DNA from 2 places in the Streptomyces sp. NPDC001604 genome. Region 1 is predicted to be linked to the other one. Evidence: riboswitches for the same ligand, from Rfam matches in the RefSeq annotation. Region 1 holds a riboswitch; the other holds the start of a gene.

Region 1 (7,485 bases):
GTGGACACCGACTGGATCTCCATGGAGGAGATCGGCTGGGATCCGCTCTCCGGCCGCTTCGTCGACAACCAACTCCGCTTCATCCGCAGCTGCTTCAAGCTCTACCCGTGGGAGTGGCTCACCACCGACCGCTTCGCCGGTCATGTCCTCGACACCCTCGACAACGGCGGCGGGACGGGCACCACCCTGTGGATCGAGCCCGCCTGGAAGATGCTGCTCAGCAACAAGGCGCTGCTCGCCGTCCTCTGGGAGCTGTACCCCGGCCACCCGAACCTCCTTCCGGCGTATCTGGACGGCCCCCGAGATCTTGCCTCGACCACCGGTTACGTCGCCAAGCCCCTGCTGGGCCGCGAGGGAGCCGGCGTCACCATCCACCAGCCCGGCACCGAACCGGTCCCGCACGAAGAGGCCTGCTGCTACCAGGAGTTGGCCCCACTGCCCGCCTTCGACGGCAACCATGTCGTGCTCGGCGCCTGGGTGGTCGACAACGAGTCGGCGGGCCTGGGCATCCGGGAGTCCTCCGGCCTGATCACGGACGAGTACGCCCGCTTCCTGCCGCATGTGATCCTGTGACGCGCAGGAGCCGCTAAAGGCCCAGCACGCCCCTCAGCTGGGCCAACCCCCAGTTCAGATCCTCCTTCTCGACGACGAGGGGCGGCGCGATCCGCACCGTCGGCCCATGGGTGTCCTTCACCAGCACCCCCCGCTCCATCAGCTTCTCGGACACCTCCCGCCCGCTGCCGTACTGCGGCGCGATGTCGATGCCCGCCCACAGCCCCCGCCCGCGCACCGCCCGCACCCGCCCCGTGCCGGTCAACGCCCCCAGTTCCCGGTGCAGATGACCGCCCAGCTCCGCGGACCGCGCCTGGAACTCGCCCGTCCGCAGCATCGCGATCACCTCCAGCGCCACCGCGCAGGCCAGCGGATTCCCGCCGAACGTCGAACCGTGCTCACCGGGCCGGAACACTCCGAGCACATCGGCCGACGACACCACCGCCGACACCGGCACGATCCCGCCCCCCAGTGCCTTGCCGAGCACATACACATCCGGCACCACCCCCTCGTGCTCGCACGCGAAGGTCTTTCCGGTCCGGCCGAGACCCGACTGGATCTCGTCCGCCACGAACAGCACGTTCCGCTCGCGCGTCAGCTCCCGCACCGCCGGCAGATAACCGGCCGGCGGCACCAGCACCCCCGCCTCGCCCTGGATCGGCTCCAGCAACACCGCCACCGTGTTCTCCGTGACCGCCGACCGCATCGCCGTCAGGTCCCCGTACGGCACGATCTCGAAGCCCGGCGTGTACGGGCCGAAGTCCGCCCGCGCCTCCGGGTCGGTGGAGAAGCTGACGAGGGTCGTCGTACGGCCGTGGAAGTTGTTGCCCGCCACCACGATCTTGGCCATCTCCGCGGGCACGCCCTTGACCCGGTAGCCCCACTTCCGGGCCGTCTTCACGGCCGTCTCCACCGCTTCCGCGCCGGTGTTCATCGGCAGCACCAGCTCCATCCCGCACAGCTCGGCGAGCTCGGAGCAGAAGGCCGCGAACCGGTCGTGATGAAACGCCCTCGACGTCAGCGTCACCCGCTCCAGCTGCGCCTTCGCCGCCTCCACCAGCCGCCGGTTGCGATGCCCGAAGTTGAGCGCCGAATAACCGGCCAGCAGGTCCAGATACCGCCTCCCTTCCACATCCGTCATCCACGCCCCGTCCGCGGAGGCGACGACCACGGGCAGCGGATGGTAGTTGTGCGCACTGTGCGCGTCGGCGGCGGCGATGAGCGCGTCCGTCGTGGTCACGGGACCTCCCGGGGGTGTGGCAGCCCTGCAGCGGCCCCCTCTTCCTATCGTCGCTCGCATGGTGGACGCGGGACCTGCGCTCTCCGGCGTGGCCGGTAGGCTGATCGACGGGTCGTGACTGGCGCGCAAGGATGGGACGGACCATCGGGGAGCGACCCGTGCGTGACCGAGTGCCGTGCGCCTGGGCCAGACCGAGAACCGTGACCGCTTGCACGCCACGCCACCCGGAGGCCGACGACATGTCAGAGCAGCAGCCCCTCTCCACCGAGTCCACCGCCTTCCGTGCCGCCCTCGACGTGATCCGCGCCGTCGAGCCACGCGTCGCGGACGCCATCGGCCAGGAGGTCACCGACCAGCGCGAGATGCTCAAGCTGATCGCCTCCGAGAACTACGCCTCCCCGGCCACCCTCCTCGCGATGGGCAACTGGTTCAGCGACAAGTACGCCGAGGGCACCATCGGCCGCCGCTTCTACGCAGGCTGCCGCAACGTCGACACCGTCGAGTCGCTCGCCGCCGAGCACGCCAAGGAGCTCTTCGGCGCCCGCCACGCCTACGTCCAGCCGCACTCCGGCATCGACGCCAACCTGGTCGCCTTCTGGTCCGTCCTCGCCGACCGCGTCGAGGCTCCCTTCCTGGAGAAGACCGGCGCCCGCCAGGTCAACGACCTCACCGAGGCCGACTGGGCCGAGCTCCGCCAGGCCTTCGGCAACCAGCGCATGCTCGGCATGTCCCTGGACGCCGGCGGCCACCTCACCCACGGCTTCCGGCCGAACATCTCCGGCAAGATGTTCGACCAGCGCTCCTACGGCACCGACCCCGCCACCGGCCTCATCGACTACGAGGCCCTGCGCGTCTCCGCCCGCGAGTTCAAGCCGCTGATCATCGTCGCCGGCTACTCCGCCTACCCGCGTCTGGTGAACTTCCGCATCATGCGGGAGATCGCCGACGAGGTCGGCGCGACCCTGATGGTGGACATGGCGCACTTCGCCGGCCTGGTCGCGGGCAAGGTGCTGACCGGCGACTTCGACCCGGTCCCGCACGCCCAGATCGTCACCACCACCACCCACAAGTCGCTGCGCGGCCCGCGCGGCGGCATGGTCCTGTGCGACGACTCCCTCAAGGACCAGGTCGACCGCGGCTGCCCGATGGTCCTCGGCGGCCCGCTCCCGCACGTCATGGCCGCCAAGGCGGTCGCCTTCGCCGAGGCGCGTCAGCCCTCCTTCCGGGACTACGCCCAGCGCATCGTCGACAACTCCCGCGCACTGGCGGAGGGCCTGATGCGCCGCGGCGCCACCCTCGTCACCGGCGGCACCGACAACCACCTCAACCTCATCGACGTGGCCACCTCGTACGGCCTCACCGGCCGCCAGGCCGAGGCGGCCCTGCTCGACTCGGGCATCGTCACCAACCGCAACGCCATCCCCGCCGACCCCAACGGAGCCTGGTACACCTCCGGCATCCGCATCGGCACCCCCGCCCTGACCACGCGCGGCCTGGGCACCGCCGAGATGGACGAGGTCGCGGGCCTCATCGACCGCGTCCTCACCACCGCCGAGCCGGGCACCACCAAGTCGGGCGCCCCGTCCAAGGCGCAGCACGTCCTCGACCCGAAGATCGCGGACGAGATCTCCCACCGCGCCACCGACCTCGTGGCCGGCTTCCCGCTGTACCCGGAGATCGACCTGGGCTGACCAGGGCCCTCTCTTGAATTGTCAAAGATCGATGGCGTCGGTGACGCTCAGAGGTCGATGAGTTCCTGGCGTGGTTCCTCCCGCGGCGGTCCGGCACCCTGCCGGGCCGCCGCGCGCCGTATCAGCAGCGCCCCGCCGACCCCGACCGCGAGCCCCAGGGCCCCTCCGGGCACCGCCCACCAGACACTGCTCCAGCCGGCCCCCTGCCCGGTGGCCTGCCGCCCGGCGGCCCCGCTCGCGCCGCGTCCGGCCGCGGCCGCCCCGTCGCCCAGCACTTTCGCCTGCTCCAGCTGCACAAAGACCGAGCGCGGTGCCCGATGCCAGCGGATGTCGTCGTCCTGGACGGCCGGCGCGGGATCGCTGCGTACCCAGGGCGTGCCGTCCGCCGCCACCAGCAGCTGGTCCTGCCGTTCGACGGCGACGTCACCGCCCGGCGGACGCCTCGTCTGCGGCCAGCCTCCGATCCCCGTCAGCCCCCAGACCACCGTGAAGTCCACCGGCGGGTAGCGCCCCTCGACCCAGGCGTCCGGCACCCGCTCCGTCCCCGCGTAGGTCGGCCGCAGCAGCTGGCGCAGGCGGCCGAAGGCCGGCTCACCGGAACGCAGCACCGTCGTCTGCCCGGTGCCGACCGCGATGATCATTGCCAGGTCGGGGACGTCCCGGACCTGCCCCTGCGCCGCCGCGTCGCTCCCGTCGGATGCCGTGGCCACCGGCATTCCGCACAGGGCCACGGCCACCACCGCCGTGAAGAGAGCGGCGACCCGCACCCTCGCCCGACTGCCCCTCCACGAACGCATCCAGTCCCCCAACCGGTCGGTGCCGTGCGGCCCTTCTGCAACCGCGTGTCACTTCTGGTACACCGCCCGAACCGTCGGGGTTCCCACCCCGGCCGCGCTATTTCGAGGGCTTCTCCAGCGACTTCGCGATCTCTGCGGCACGATGCTCGGACGCCACGCCCTCCAACCGGAGTGTCACGGCCCCCGCACCCGTCCGGTGGCTCCACAACAGCGTCGGCCCCGCGGTCCGCTCGCTGCGCGTGAAGCGGTTCCCGTCGGTGTCGACCAGCCAGAAGCTCAGCAGGTGCGGGCGGGGGAACCACAGCGCATAGTCCTGCACACCGTCCGCCGAGGGCTCCTTGCCCAGCTCGATCCACTCCGGTGCCTCGCGCACGACCTTGGTGAAGCCGACGTCCAGCCGCTCCGGAAACTCGTCCAGGCGGACCGTGCGCCCGCCCTCTCGCCAGCACAGGCTCACCAGAAAGCGGCCGTGCGGCTCGCTCGTCACCGCCACCGTGTCCGGCACGCCGAGCGCGTCCGGTACCAGCGGCTCGAAACCCGCCCGGTGCCCGGCTTGTCCGAGCGACACCGAAGTGCCGCAGCCCGGCACCGAGACGCCCGGCGAGGGCACCGCCGACGGGTCGTACCGCAGCTCGACCCCGCCGAAGCCGAACCAGTCGAAGACCGCGGCCCGCACCGGGGGTGTGAGCACGAGAACCGTCAGCAGACCGCACAGGACCGTGGTCAGCGAGCGCCACCGCAGCCGGGTCCAGCGCCGGACCGTGCGCAGCCGCTCACGGGAGCCCCGGGGCTCGGCCACCGGGACCGGCACCTGCTCGGCCAGTATCTGCCCCAGCACCCGCTCGACCATCGTCTCGGCGCTGGGAGAACCGCCGGGGCCGTCGCTCCAGGGCGCATCCAGGGACCGGCCCAGCGCCCGCAACTCCTCCGGCAGCCGCGAAGGGCCGCCCTCACCGTCGTATGCACCCCGTCCCTCACTCACGCTCGTCACCCCCTTCCCGAGGCCTGAAATCCGGCAGCAGTCGGGCCAGCTTGCGCAGACCGCGGTTCAGGCGGGACTTGACCGTCCCGTGAGGCCAGCCCAGCGCCTGGGCCGTCTCGGACTCGTCCATCTCCAGGAGATAGCGGTAGGTGACGACCAGGCGGTGCTCCTCGCTCAGCTTCTCCAGCGCGGACAGCAGCGCCGCACGGCGCTCCGTCTCCAGCGTCGCCACCGCCGGGTCCGCCGCTTCCGGTATCAGCGGCTCCGCCTCCACGAAAGCCGCCTCCCGGCCGGCGAGCGTGCGCTGCCGGGCCGCCGTGCGCACCGTGTTCCTCGTCTCATTGGCGACGATCGACAGCAGCCACGGCTTGAAGGCGGCACCGTCCCGGAACCTGCCCAGCGCGCAGTACGCCTTGACGAAGGCCTGCTGCACCACGTCCTCCGCGTCCGCACCCGCCCCGAGCGCCGTGGCCGCCCTGAGCGCGATGCCCGTATGGGCCCGCACCAGCTCCGCATACGCCTCCGGCTCCCCGGCGCGTACGCGTGCGACCACCGCGGCCTCATCGACGATGCGGCCCCCCTCCCGCGTTCTCACACTCTTGTTACACCGCAGCAGACGGATCGGTTCCCACCTGTTTCCGACCAGTTCCGGATCGACTCGACAGACCTGAGAGAATGGTGAACATGGCCTCTGACCGACCCCGCGTGCTCTCCGGAATCCAGCCCACCGCAGGCTCGTTCCACCTCGGCAACTACCTCGGCGCCGTCCGCCAGTGGGTGGCGCTGCAGGAGACCCACGACGCGTTCTACATGGTCGTCGACCTGCACGCGATCACCGTTCCGCAGGACCCGGCGGAGCTGCGCGCCAACACCCGGCTCGCCGCCGCCCAGCTGCTCGCTGCCGGTCTCGACCCCGAGCGCTGCACGCTCTTCGTCCAGAGCCATGTGCCCGAGCACGCCCAGCTGGCCTGGGTCATGAACTGCCTCACCGGCTTCGGCGAGGCCTCCCGTATGACCCAGTTCAAGGACAAGTCCGCCAGGCAGGGCGCCGACCGCGCCTCCGTCGGCCTGTTCACGTACCCGATCCTCCAGGTCGCCGACATCCTGCTCTACCAGGCCCACGAGGTCCCGGTCGGCGAGGACCAGCGCCAGCACGTGGAGCTCACCCGCGACCTCGCCACGCGCTTCAACGGCCGCTTCGGCGAGACCTTCACCATCCCGAAGCCGTACATCCTCAAGGAGACGGCGAAGATCTACGACCTGCAGGACCCGTCGATCAAGATGAGCAAGTCGGCGTCCACGCCGAAGGGCCTCATCAACCTCCTCGACGACCCCAAGGCCACCGCCAAGAAGGTCAAGAGCGCCGTCACCGACACCGACACCGTCATCCGCTACGACGCCGAGAACAAGCCCGGCGTCAGCAATCTGCTCACCATCTACTCGACCCTGACCGGCAAGTCGGTGGCCGAGCTGGAGCAGGAGTACGAGGGCAAGATGTACGGCGCGCTCAAGACGGACCTCGCCGAGGTCATGGTCGAGTTCGTGACGCCCTTCCGGGAGCGCACCCAGCAGTATCTGGACGACTCGGAGACGCTGGACTCCATCCTGGCCAAGGGTGCCGAGAAGGCCCGGGCCGTCGCCGCAGAGACCCTCTCCCAGGCGTACGACAAGGTCGGCTTCCTCCCCGCCAAGCACTGAGGCACGCCGGCGCACGCGTGTACCACTCGGCAGAGCGCTGCACATCACTACGGTTGCGCCTGCCCGCGACCCGGCCGTGGCCGTACAGTCGATAGCCGACGGCTGAGAACAAATCCGTCACGACGACAGGAGACGACGTGGGGACCGTAACGATCGGCGTGTCGATCGCGGTCCCGGAGCCTCACGGCAGCCTGCTCCAACAGCTGCGCGCGGGCTTCGGCGACGCCGCTGCTCACGGCATCCCCACGCACGTCACCCTGCTGCCGCCGACCGAGGTCGACGGCAGTGACCTGCCGGCCGTGGAGGCGCATCTGGCCGAGGTCGCCGCGACCGGCCGGCCGTTCCCGATGCGGCTGTCCGGCACCGGCACCTTCCGGCCCCTGTCGCCCGTCGTCTACGTGCGGATCGCCGAGGGCGCCGAGGCCTGCACCCAGCTGCAGAAGCAGCTCCGCGACCCGGCCGGCCCCGTACCGCGCGAACTGCAGTTCCCGTACCACCCGCATGTCACGGTGGCGCACGGCATCG
Region 2 (7,485 bases), on a different contig from region 1:
CGCCACCCTGCGGGCGCAGGTCCTCGATGCACCGCGGTTGCCGGTCAAGGCCATGGTCACGGCCGGCACGCTGCTCAGCAAGGAGCGCTCGGGCGCCGCTGACGTCAACAAGCACTACACGAGCGGCCCCAACTACCTGCTGCCCGACGGGGGGTGCGCATGAGCACCGAGACGCTGCGGATGCCGGGTACGGCGTTCACCCGCGGCCATGTGCACGCGGTCGCGGGCTGCTACTTCGTGGCGTCGTTCGCGGCGCTCGGGCTGCCGCCGTATCTCACCGAGATCCTCCCGGAGCTGGGTGACCGCCACGCCCGCTGGGCGGGGGTGCTGTACGTCGTGCCGACCGTGTTCGGTGCGCTGGGCGCCCCGCTGTGGGGACGACTCGCCGACCGCTACGGCCGCAAACGGCTGCTGCTGCGCGCCCAGTTGGGGCTCGCCGTGGCCTTCCTGCTCGCGGGCTGGGCGGACTCCCTGGCCACGTTCACCGTGGCGCTGGTGCTGCAGGGCATCCTGGGCGGCACGTTCGCCGCCTCCAACGGCTACCTGGGCGCAGCCCTGGAGGGCCCGGCCCTGTCCAAGGCGCTCACCTTGATGCAGGGCAGCGCGCGGGCGGCGCTGGTCGTGGCCCCCATCGTGGTCGGCTCCCTGTCGGGCTGGCTGTCACCGCACCGCCAGTACGCCCTGCTCGCCGTACTGCCGCTGACGGCCGCCCTGTTGCTGGCCGCACTGCCCGAACCCGAGCCTGCCGCACAGGAGTCGGAGAACGCCCCGGAGACGACTGCCGTACACGAGCCGCCGGTGATCTCGCTCAAGGCCCTGTACGCCCTGGAGTTCGCCTTCGTCTTCTCCACCGTCATCTCCTTTCCCTATCTGATCGCCCTCGTCGACGACCGCCTCCCGGGCACCTCGCCGACCCTGTCCGGCGTGCTGTTCGCCCTCCCCCACCTGTGCTATCTCGTCTCGGCACTGGCCGTGCACTCCGCCTTCCACAACCGCCCCCGCACCGGGATCGCGCTCGGGTTCGCCTGCATCGCGCTCGGGCTCGCCGGACACGGGGTCGCCGGCTCCCTGCCCACGTTGATCGCCGTACGGCTGCTGCTGGGCGCGGGCCTCACTCTCGGCCTGGTGTGCCTGTCGGTGCTGGCCGCCGACTGCGCCAAGGGCCGTGCGCCGGGCGGGATGTTCGGCTCGCTGGAGTTCTTCTCCAAGGCCGGCGCGGTCGCCGCCGGAGTGGCCGCGGCGGCGGGCAGCGCCCGCTTCGGCCCGGCCGCACCCGTGCTCATCGGCAGCGCGGCCGCCGCCGTCACCGTACTGGCCACCGCCCTCCCCCCGCTCACCCCCCGCACCCGCAGGAGCCGCTGATGCCCTCGCTGACCCGTCCCCAGACCCCGTCCGGGGGGCCCGCGATCTCGCTCTCCGGGAGTACCGCCGCGCCCGCCGGGCTCCCTTCCGCCGACGACGCCGTGGCCCACACGCTCCTCAACTGCCTGCTGCGCGAGGTGTCGGGCCCCGAGCACCAGTCGGTCGTCGCCGACGGCCGGCTGCTGCTGCGGCTGCCCCGTCGCGGAGTGCTGCTGCGGGTGGCGCTGCGCCGCACCTCGCTGCTGGGCGCGCACCGCTTCACCGGCCCCGTGAGCGAACAGGGCGAGGGCGGCTGGTCGGAGGTGGACTGGCGGCGGCTGGCCGAGTACACGCACGACGAGCTGTCACTGCGCACCGGCGTACGCAACGAGGAGTTCCTGGAGCAGATCGCCTCCAGCCACGACGCCATCACCACCGCGCTCGCCGCCAGACGCCCGACCCGCCTCCCCGAGGACCGGCTCTCCGCCTATCTGGCCTCCGAGCAGTCCCTGCTGTTCGGGCACCGCTTCCACCCCACGCCCAAGGCTCGCACCGGCGACCCGCACGCCTGGTCCGCGTACGCCCCCGAGGTCGGCGCCTCCTTCCCGCTGCGCCACCTCGCCGTCCGCGCCCACCTGATCGCCGAGGAGTCCGCGGACCCGTCGGCGGCCGCCCCGCTGGACGGGCTGCGCACGGACGTCCCCGAGGGCTACCGGCTGCTGCCCGCCCACCCCTGGCAGTACGAGACGCTCCGGGCCCACCCGGCCCTGCGCGCCGCCCTCGACCGCGGCGACATCCTCGACCTGGGCCCGGGCGGGCAGCCCTTCGCGGCCACCGCCTCGGTGCGCACCGTGTACGACGGGGAGACCTTCCTCAAGTTCAGCCTGAACGTCCGGATCACCAACTGCCTGCGAAAGAACAGCAGTTACGAGCTGTCCGGCGCCGTCGCCCTGACCCGACTGCTGGCCCCGGTACTCGCCGACCTGGCCGAGCGCTTCCCCGGCAGCTCGGTGCTGCGCGAGCCGGCGTACCGCGCGCTGGCCCTGCCCGGCCCGGACGGCACCCCCGACCGGGACCTGTTCGAGGGCTTCGGCGTCATCGTCCGCGAGGGCCTGCCGCGCCGCCTCGCCCCGGGCACGGTCCCCCTGCTCGCGGCGGCCGTCGCCGACGAGTACCCGACCGGCGCCGCCCATGTCTCCCGCCTCCTCGACGGAGCGGACGTACGCACCACCCTCGCCTGGTGGTCGACGTACCTCGACCTGCTCGTCCCACCCGTGCTGGCCGCGTACTTCGACCACGGCCTGGTCCTGGAACCCCATCTGCAGAACGTCCTGGTGTGCGTCGGCGCCGACGGCATGCCCGCGCAGGTCCTCTTCCGTGACCTGGAGGGCACCAAGCTGGTCCCCGACCACCACGCCCGGACGCTGGCCGCACTGCCACCCGACGTCGCGGGCCCGATGACGTACGACGCCCAGCGCGGCTGGGACCGGGTCGTGTACTGCCTGCTCGTCAACCACATCGCCGAGCTGCTGGCCGCCCTCGCCGATCTGCACCCGCAGGCCGAGGCGGCCCTGTGGGCCCGGGTGCGCGGCACGCTCCAGTCGTACGCCGACCGCCACGGCTGCCCGCCGAGGCTCGCCGCCCTGCTCGCCGGGGTGCCGCTGCCCGCCAAGGCCAACCTGCTGACCCGCTGGGAGCGCAAGGCCGACCGGGACGCCGGGTACGTCCGGCTGCCGTCCCCGCTCGCCGAGGACATCCTGCGCGACACGACCGGGAGCGCCCGATGACCGACCCGACGCCAGCGGTCCAGGAGCGCGTCCTGTCCCTGCCCGCCACCGAACTGCCCGCATACGTCTACGACTTGGCGGCGCTGCGTGCCCACGCCGCCGCGGTGCGGGCCGCACTGCCGGAGCGGGTCGAGGTGTACTACGCCGCCAAGGCCAATCCGGAGCCGGAGATCCTCGGCGCCCTCGGCCCGTACGTGGACGGCTACGAGGTCTCCTCGGGCGGTGAACTCACCCATGTGGCCAAGGCGGTGCCGGGCCGCCCGCTCGCCTTCGGCGGTCCCGGCAAGACACCGGACGAGGTGCGGGCCGCGCTGGAGCTCGGCGTCGAGCGTTTCCATGTGGAGAGCGAGTACGAGCTGCGCATGCTGGCCGAGCTGGCGCGGACGTGCGCGCCGGGGCGACGGGTGGCGGTGCTGGTCCGCGTCAATCTGCCGGTCGCGGACGGGGCACTGGCGGGCAGTTCGCTGGCGATGGGGGGCCGTCCGACGCCGTTCGGCCTGGACCCGGCGCAGGCCGTCGACGTCGTACGGGCGCTCGCCGACGGGAGGTACCCGCACCTCGAACTACGGGGTGTTCACGCGCACCTCGCCAGTGGCCTGGAGGCGGCGGAGCAGCTGACGGTGGCCGAAAGCGTCGTGTCCTGGGTGGCGGGTCTCGGTGTTCCGCTCGCCGAGGTCAACGTCGGCGGCGGGATGACCGTCGACTACACCGATCCGGAGCGCCGCTTCGACTGGGCCGCCTACGGCAGCGGACTCGCCCGTCTGACCGAGGCGCACCCCGAGCTGACCCTGCGCATCGAACCGGGGCGGGCACTGACGGCGTACTGCGGCTGGTACGCCACCGAGGTGCTGGACGTGAAGCGCAGCCACGGCGAGGAGTTCGCGGTGGTCCGGGGCGGCACGCACCACCTGCGGACCCCGGCGACGAAGGGGCACGACCAGCCCTGTTCCGTGCTGAAGGTGGACGCCTGGCCGCACCCGTGGCCGCGGTCGGCCGCCGAAGGTGACCAGGTCACGGTGGCGGGACAGCTGTGCACACCGAAGGACGTCCTGGCCCGCCGGGTCCCCGCGCCGGGGCTCAGGGCCGGCGACCGGGTGGTGTTCTCGCTCGCGGGCGCCTACGCGTGGAACATCTCGCACCACGACTTCCTGATGCACCCCCGGCCCGGTTTCCACTTCCTTCACCCTTCAACAGCAGGGTCGTGATCAGGTCACCGGCACAGCGAAAGGGCCGCCCGTCTCCGGGCGGCCCTTTCGCTGTGGGGGGGAACGTTCGATGCTGCGTCGGCGGGTTACAGGGCCCCCGGGAACCCGCTGGCGGCTCCCATGCGGGCGACCCGGTCCAGCTGCTCGAGGTTGTTGAGGCGGTTCAGGTTCCGCAGCTGCTGGGAGGGGCGCGGCACCTCGGCCCTGCGCTCCGCCGGGATGCCGCTCTGGGCGAGCGAGTCGAGCGTGGCGATCGGGTTGAGCTCGCTGGCGTCCTTGTTCTGGATGGTCGCGTCGGACGCACAGGCAAGCGGTGCGGCAAGGGCGGTGATTCCTGCGGCGAGACCAACGGCGGCGACGATACGTCGTGTTGAGATCATGCTTCCCACAACGCCGCCGGGCCCGCGGCGGTCACGGCCGCGCCCCGCCGCTCACCCGTCAGGGGCAGTGCTCCGGCTGCGCTTGCCGACGCTGCCGCAGCGGAGGAGCCTCATAGGAGGGGTCCTTCGCGGCCCGCAGCTCCTCGGGTCGCGGCCCTCGAAGGAGGTCATCATGGGCACCACGGCAACTCCCGGCTTCAGCGCGGACACCCTGCGCAAGGGGGTCGAAGGACACACGGCGGCGGATCTTCTGTCGCTCTACGCGGACGACGCGCAGATACGCATCGTGGACCGCAACACCCAGCCCAGCCAGCCCAAGGTCCTGCGCGGTCGCCAGGAGATCGGCGAAATGTTCGAGGACATCTACAGCCGCGACATGACGCACCACGTGGACCAGTGCATCGTTCAGGGTGACCACGCCGCCTACAGCCAGTCCTGCCAGTACGCGGACGGAACGCGTGTCCTGGCCGAGTCGATGATCACGCTGCGCGACGGCAAGATCGCCGAAGAGGTCCTGATCCAGGCGTGGGACGAGTAGGACGAGCAGGAGGCAGAATCGCGAGGGTCCAGATCACCTCCCGGTTGACCTGGACCTTCTCGGTCCGTGCGGCGCTCGGGCGGGTGCGTCCGGCCGGGCCTCGGACAGGTACGGCACAACGGCTGGCGTCGCTGGCTCTGCTGCGGTCGATGCTGAGAGCGAGGCGGTCCCGGGCGCTGCCTGCTGCGCGAAGGCGGCGCGGCCTGCACCGGTGAGCGGTTCCTGACCGCCGTGGCGGCTCGGCTAGTGTGAGGGCGGGCCGTGACTGGCGCTGAGGTGGAGCACCACCGGGGAGCGGCCACGCAGAGTCGATGCCGTGCGCCTGGGCACACGTCACCCCCTGCCCAGGAGTGGATCATGCCCCAGGCCCGGCTCATCGACGGCACCTCCCTTGCCCGGCGCATCGTCGAGGACACCGCCAAGCGGGCGGCCGACCTCACCGCACGGACCGGAACGGCGCCCTGCCTGGCGACGGTTCTGGTCGGCGAGGACCCTGCCTCCGTCACCTATGTCCGGATGAAGCGCAACCGCTGCCGCAAGGCCGGCATCGAGTCACGGCAGGTGGAACTTCCCGCCGCCACGACCACCGAGGAACTCGTCGGCGCGCTGCGTTCCCTGTCGGACGACCCGGGGGTGCACGGCATCCTGCTGCAGCACCCGATGGGCGAGCACATCGACGAGCGGGCCGCGTTCGAGGCGATCGCGCCCGAGAAGGACGTCGACGGTGTCACCTTCGCCTCGTTCGCGACGATGAGCTTCGGCCTGCCCGGCTTCGTGTCGTGCACGCCGGGCGGCATCATGCGGCTGCTCGACGAGTACGGCGTCGACCCGTCCGGGAAGCGGGCCGTGGTCGTGGGCCGCAGCGCCATCCTCGGCAAGCCGGCCGGCATGCTGCTGCTCGCCCGCGACGCGACGGTGACGTACTGCCACTCCCGTACCCGGGACCTGTCCTCGGTGGTGCGGGAGGCGGACATCGTGGTCGCCGCCGTGGGGCGGCCGCGGTTGATCCGGGGCGAGGACATCAAGCCCGGCGCGGTCGTGATCGACGCCGGCTACAACCCGGGAAACGTCGGCGACGTCGACTTCGGCTCCGCCGTGGAGCGGGCCGGTCTGATCACTCCGGTGCCGGGCGGTGTCGGTCCGATGACGATCGCCACGCTGCTGGAGCAGACCGTGGAGGCCGCCGCCCGGCAGCTCGGGGTGTGATCAGGGCATCCAGGCGCTGTAGTCCATGACGTCGCCGGCCTTGACGCCGTACTGCCGCTCCGCCCTGGTGAAGACGGTCTCCAGGCCCAGGACCGCACCGGTGGACGGCTGCATGATCAGCATCCGCCGGTAGCCGGCGCCCTCGTACTCGTACGCCTGGCCGCGGCGCCCGAGCCGGTCCGTGACCTGGCCGACCGGCCGCAGCCCCTCGGTGCCCGCGAGGAGCCGGGCCAGCGCCGCGGACTCGCGGGCGCCGAGGGTCCAGTGGTCGAGCAACACCCCGACGGCGTCGAGGAGTTCCGGGGTCGTCAGCTTGGTTCGGGTGTACGAGGCCTCCTGGAGATAGGCCCGCAGCAGCGCCGTGTCGTTCGGCGGGGGTGACTCGGGCGGGGCGTCGCTCCAGCTGGGCGGAAACGTCTGGCTGCTGATGACATGGCCGTCCTCGACCAGGTGCGGATCACCCCCGTCGTCTCGCAGGACCGGCCGGCCGGGGTGGCGTGGGTCGGTCGCCACCACGAGCTCGGTGTGGCTGCCGTCGGCCTTCCAGCGCACGACGCGCTCCTCGGGGAGCGTGATCGGGGGCTTGTCGTCGCTCATGCCGAGGCTCCAGGACTGCACATGCGTGCCCTTGCGCAGCTTCGGCGCATCCTCCGCCGTGGCCTGCCGCTCTGCCCGGTCGGCCAGTACCCGAAGGGGCACGGGGGTGGAGTCCGCCTGGACGACGAGCGGGCGGGGCGCGGCAATCGCGGGGGTGGCGCCGGGGCCGCTGAACAGCAGCGTCAGCGCGGTCGCGGCGACGACGGCGGTGGCGGCGAGACCCCAGACGAGCCGGGTGCGGCGGCGGCCCGTGGGGCGTTGGTGCAGCAGCCGGTTGAGCCGTCGTTCGGCGTCGTGGTCGAGAGGGCCGTCACCGTAGTGGGGGCCGTCCACCGGCACCGGGTTGGCGCGGCGCAGGAGTTCGAGTTCGTCAGCCATGGCCGTGTTCCTTCGAGGGGGTCGCGTCGGCGGAGGGCGCGGTGGGGCGCAGA

What was found. A riboswitch is a leader RNA that binds a small molecule or an ion and turns the genes downstream of it on or off. The one in region 1 is predicted to bind ZMP and ZTP.
Region 2: it holds a riboswitch for ZMP and ZTP, as region 1 does, so the genes downstream of both, ACFY1E_RS39215 (bifunctional 5,10-methylenetetrahydrofolate dehydrogenase/5,10-methenyltetrahydrofolate cyclohydrolase) here and ACFY1E_RS17755 (glycine hydroxymethyltransferase) in region 1, are expected to answer to the same signal.

The regions. Positions count from the first base shown of each region.
Region 1 is NZ_JBIAUY010000005.1:382,466-389,950, reverse strand. Features, by position in the region: gene ACFY1E_RS17765 (glutathionylspermidine synthase family protein) at 1-573, shown strand, start outside; gene rocD (ornithine--oxo-acid transaminase) at 587-1,792, opposite strand; ZMP/ZTP riboswitch at 1,897-1,986, shown strand; gene ACFY1E_RS17755 (glycine hydroxymethyltransferase) at 2,032-3,483, shown strand; gene ACFY1E_RS17750 (hypothetical protein) at 3,531-4,280, opposite strand; gene ACFY1E_RS17745 (hypothetical protein) at 4,378-5,262, opposite strand; gene ACFY1E_RS17740 (RNA polymerase sigma factor) at 5,255-5,857, opposite strand; gene trpS (tryptophan--tRNA ligase) at 5,947-6,960, shown strand; gene ACFY1E_RS17730 (2'-5' RNA ligase family protein) at 7,098-7,485, shown strand, end outside.
Region 2 is NZ_JBIAUY010000020.1:190,304-197,788, reverse strand. Features, by position in the region: gene ACFY1E_RS39245 (IucA/IucC family protein) at 1-163, shown strand, start outside; gene ACFY1E_RS39240 (MFS transporter) at 160-1,362, shown strand; gene ACFY1E_RS39235 (IucA/IucC family protein) at 1,362-3,128, shown strand; gene ACFY1E_RS39230 (type III PLP-dependent enzyme) at 3,125-4,333, shown strand; gene ACFY1E_RS39225 (hypothetical protein) at 4,420-4,713, opposite strand; gene ACFY1E_RS39220 (nuclear transport factor 2 family protein) at 4,886-5,251, shown strand; ZMP/ZTP riboswitch at 5,503-5,586, shown strand; gene ACFY1E_RS39215 (bifunctional 5,10-methylenetetrahydrofolate dehydrogenase/5,10-methenyltetrahydrofolate cyclohydrolase) at 5,609-6,457, shown strand; gene ACFY1E_RS39210 (CU044_5270 family protein) at 6,458-7,432, opposite strand; gene ACFY1E_RS39205 (RNA polymerase sigma factor) at 7,425-7,485, opposite strand, start outside.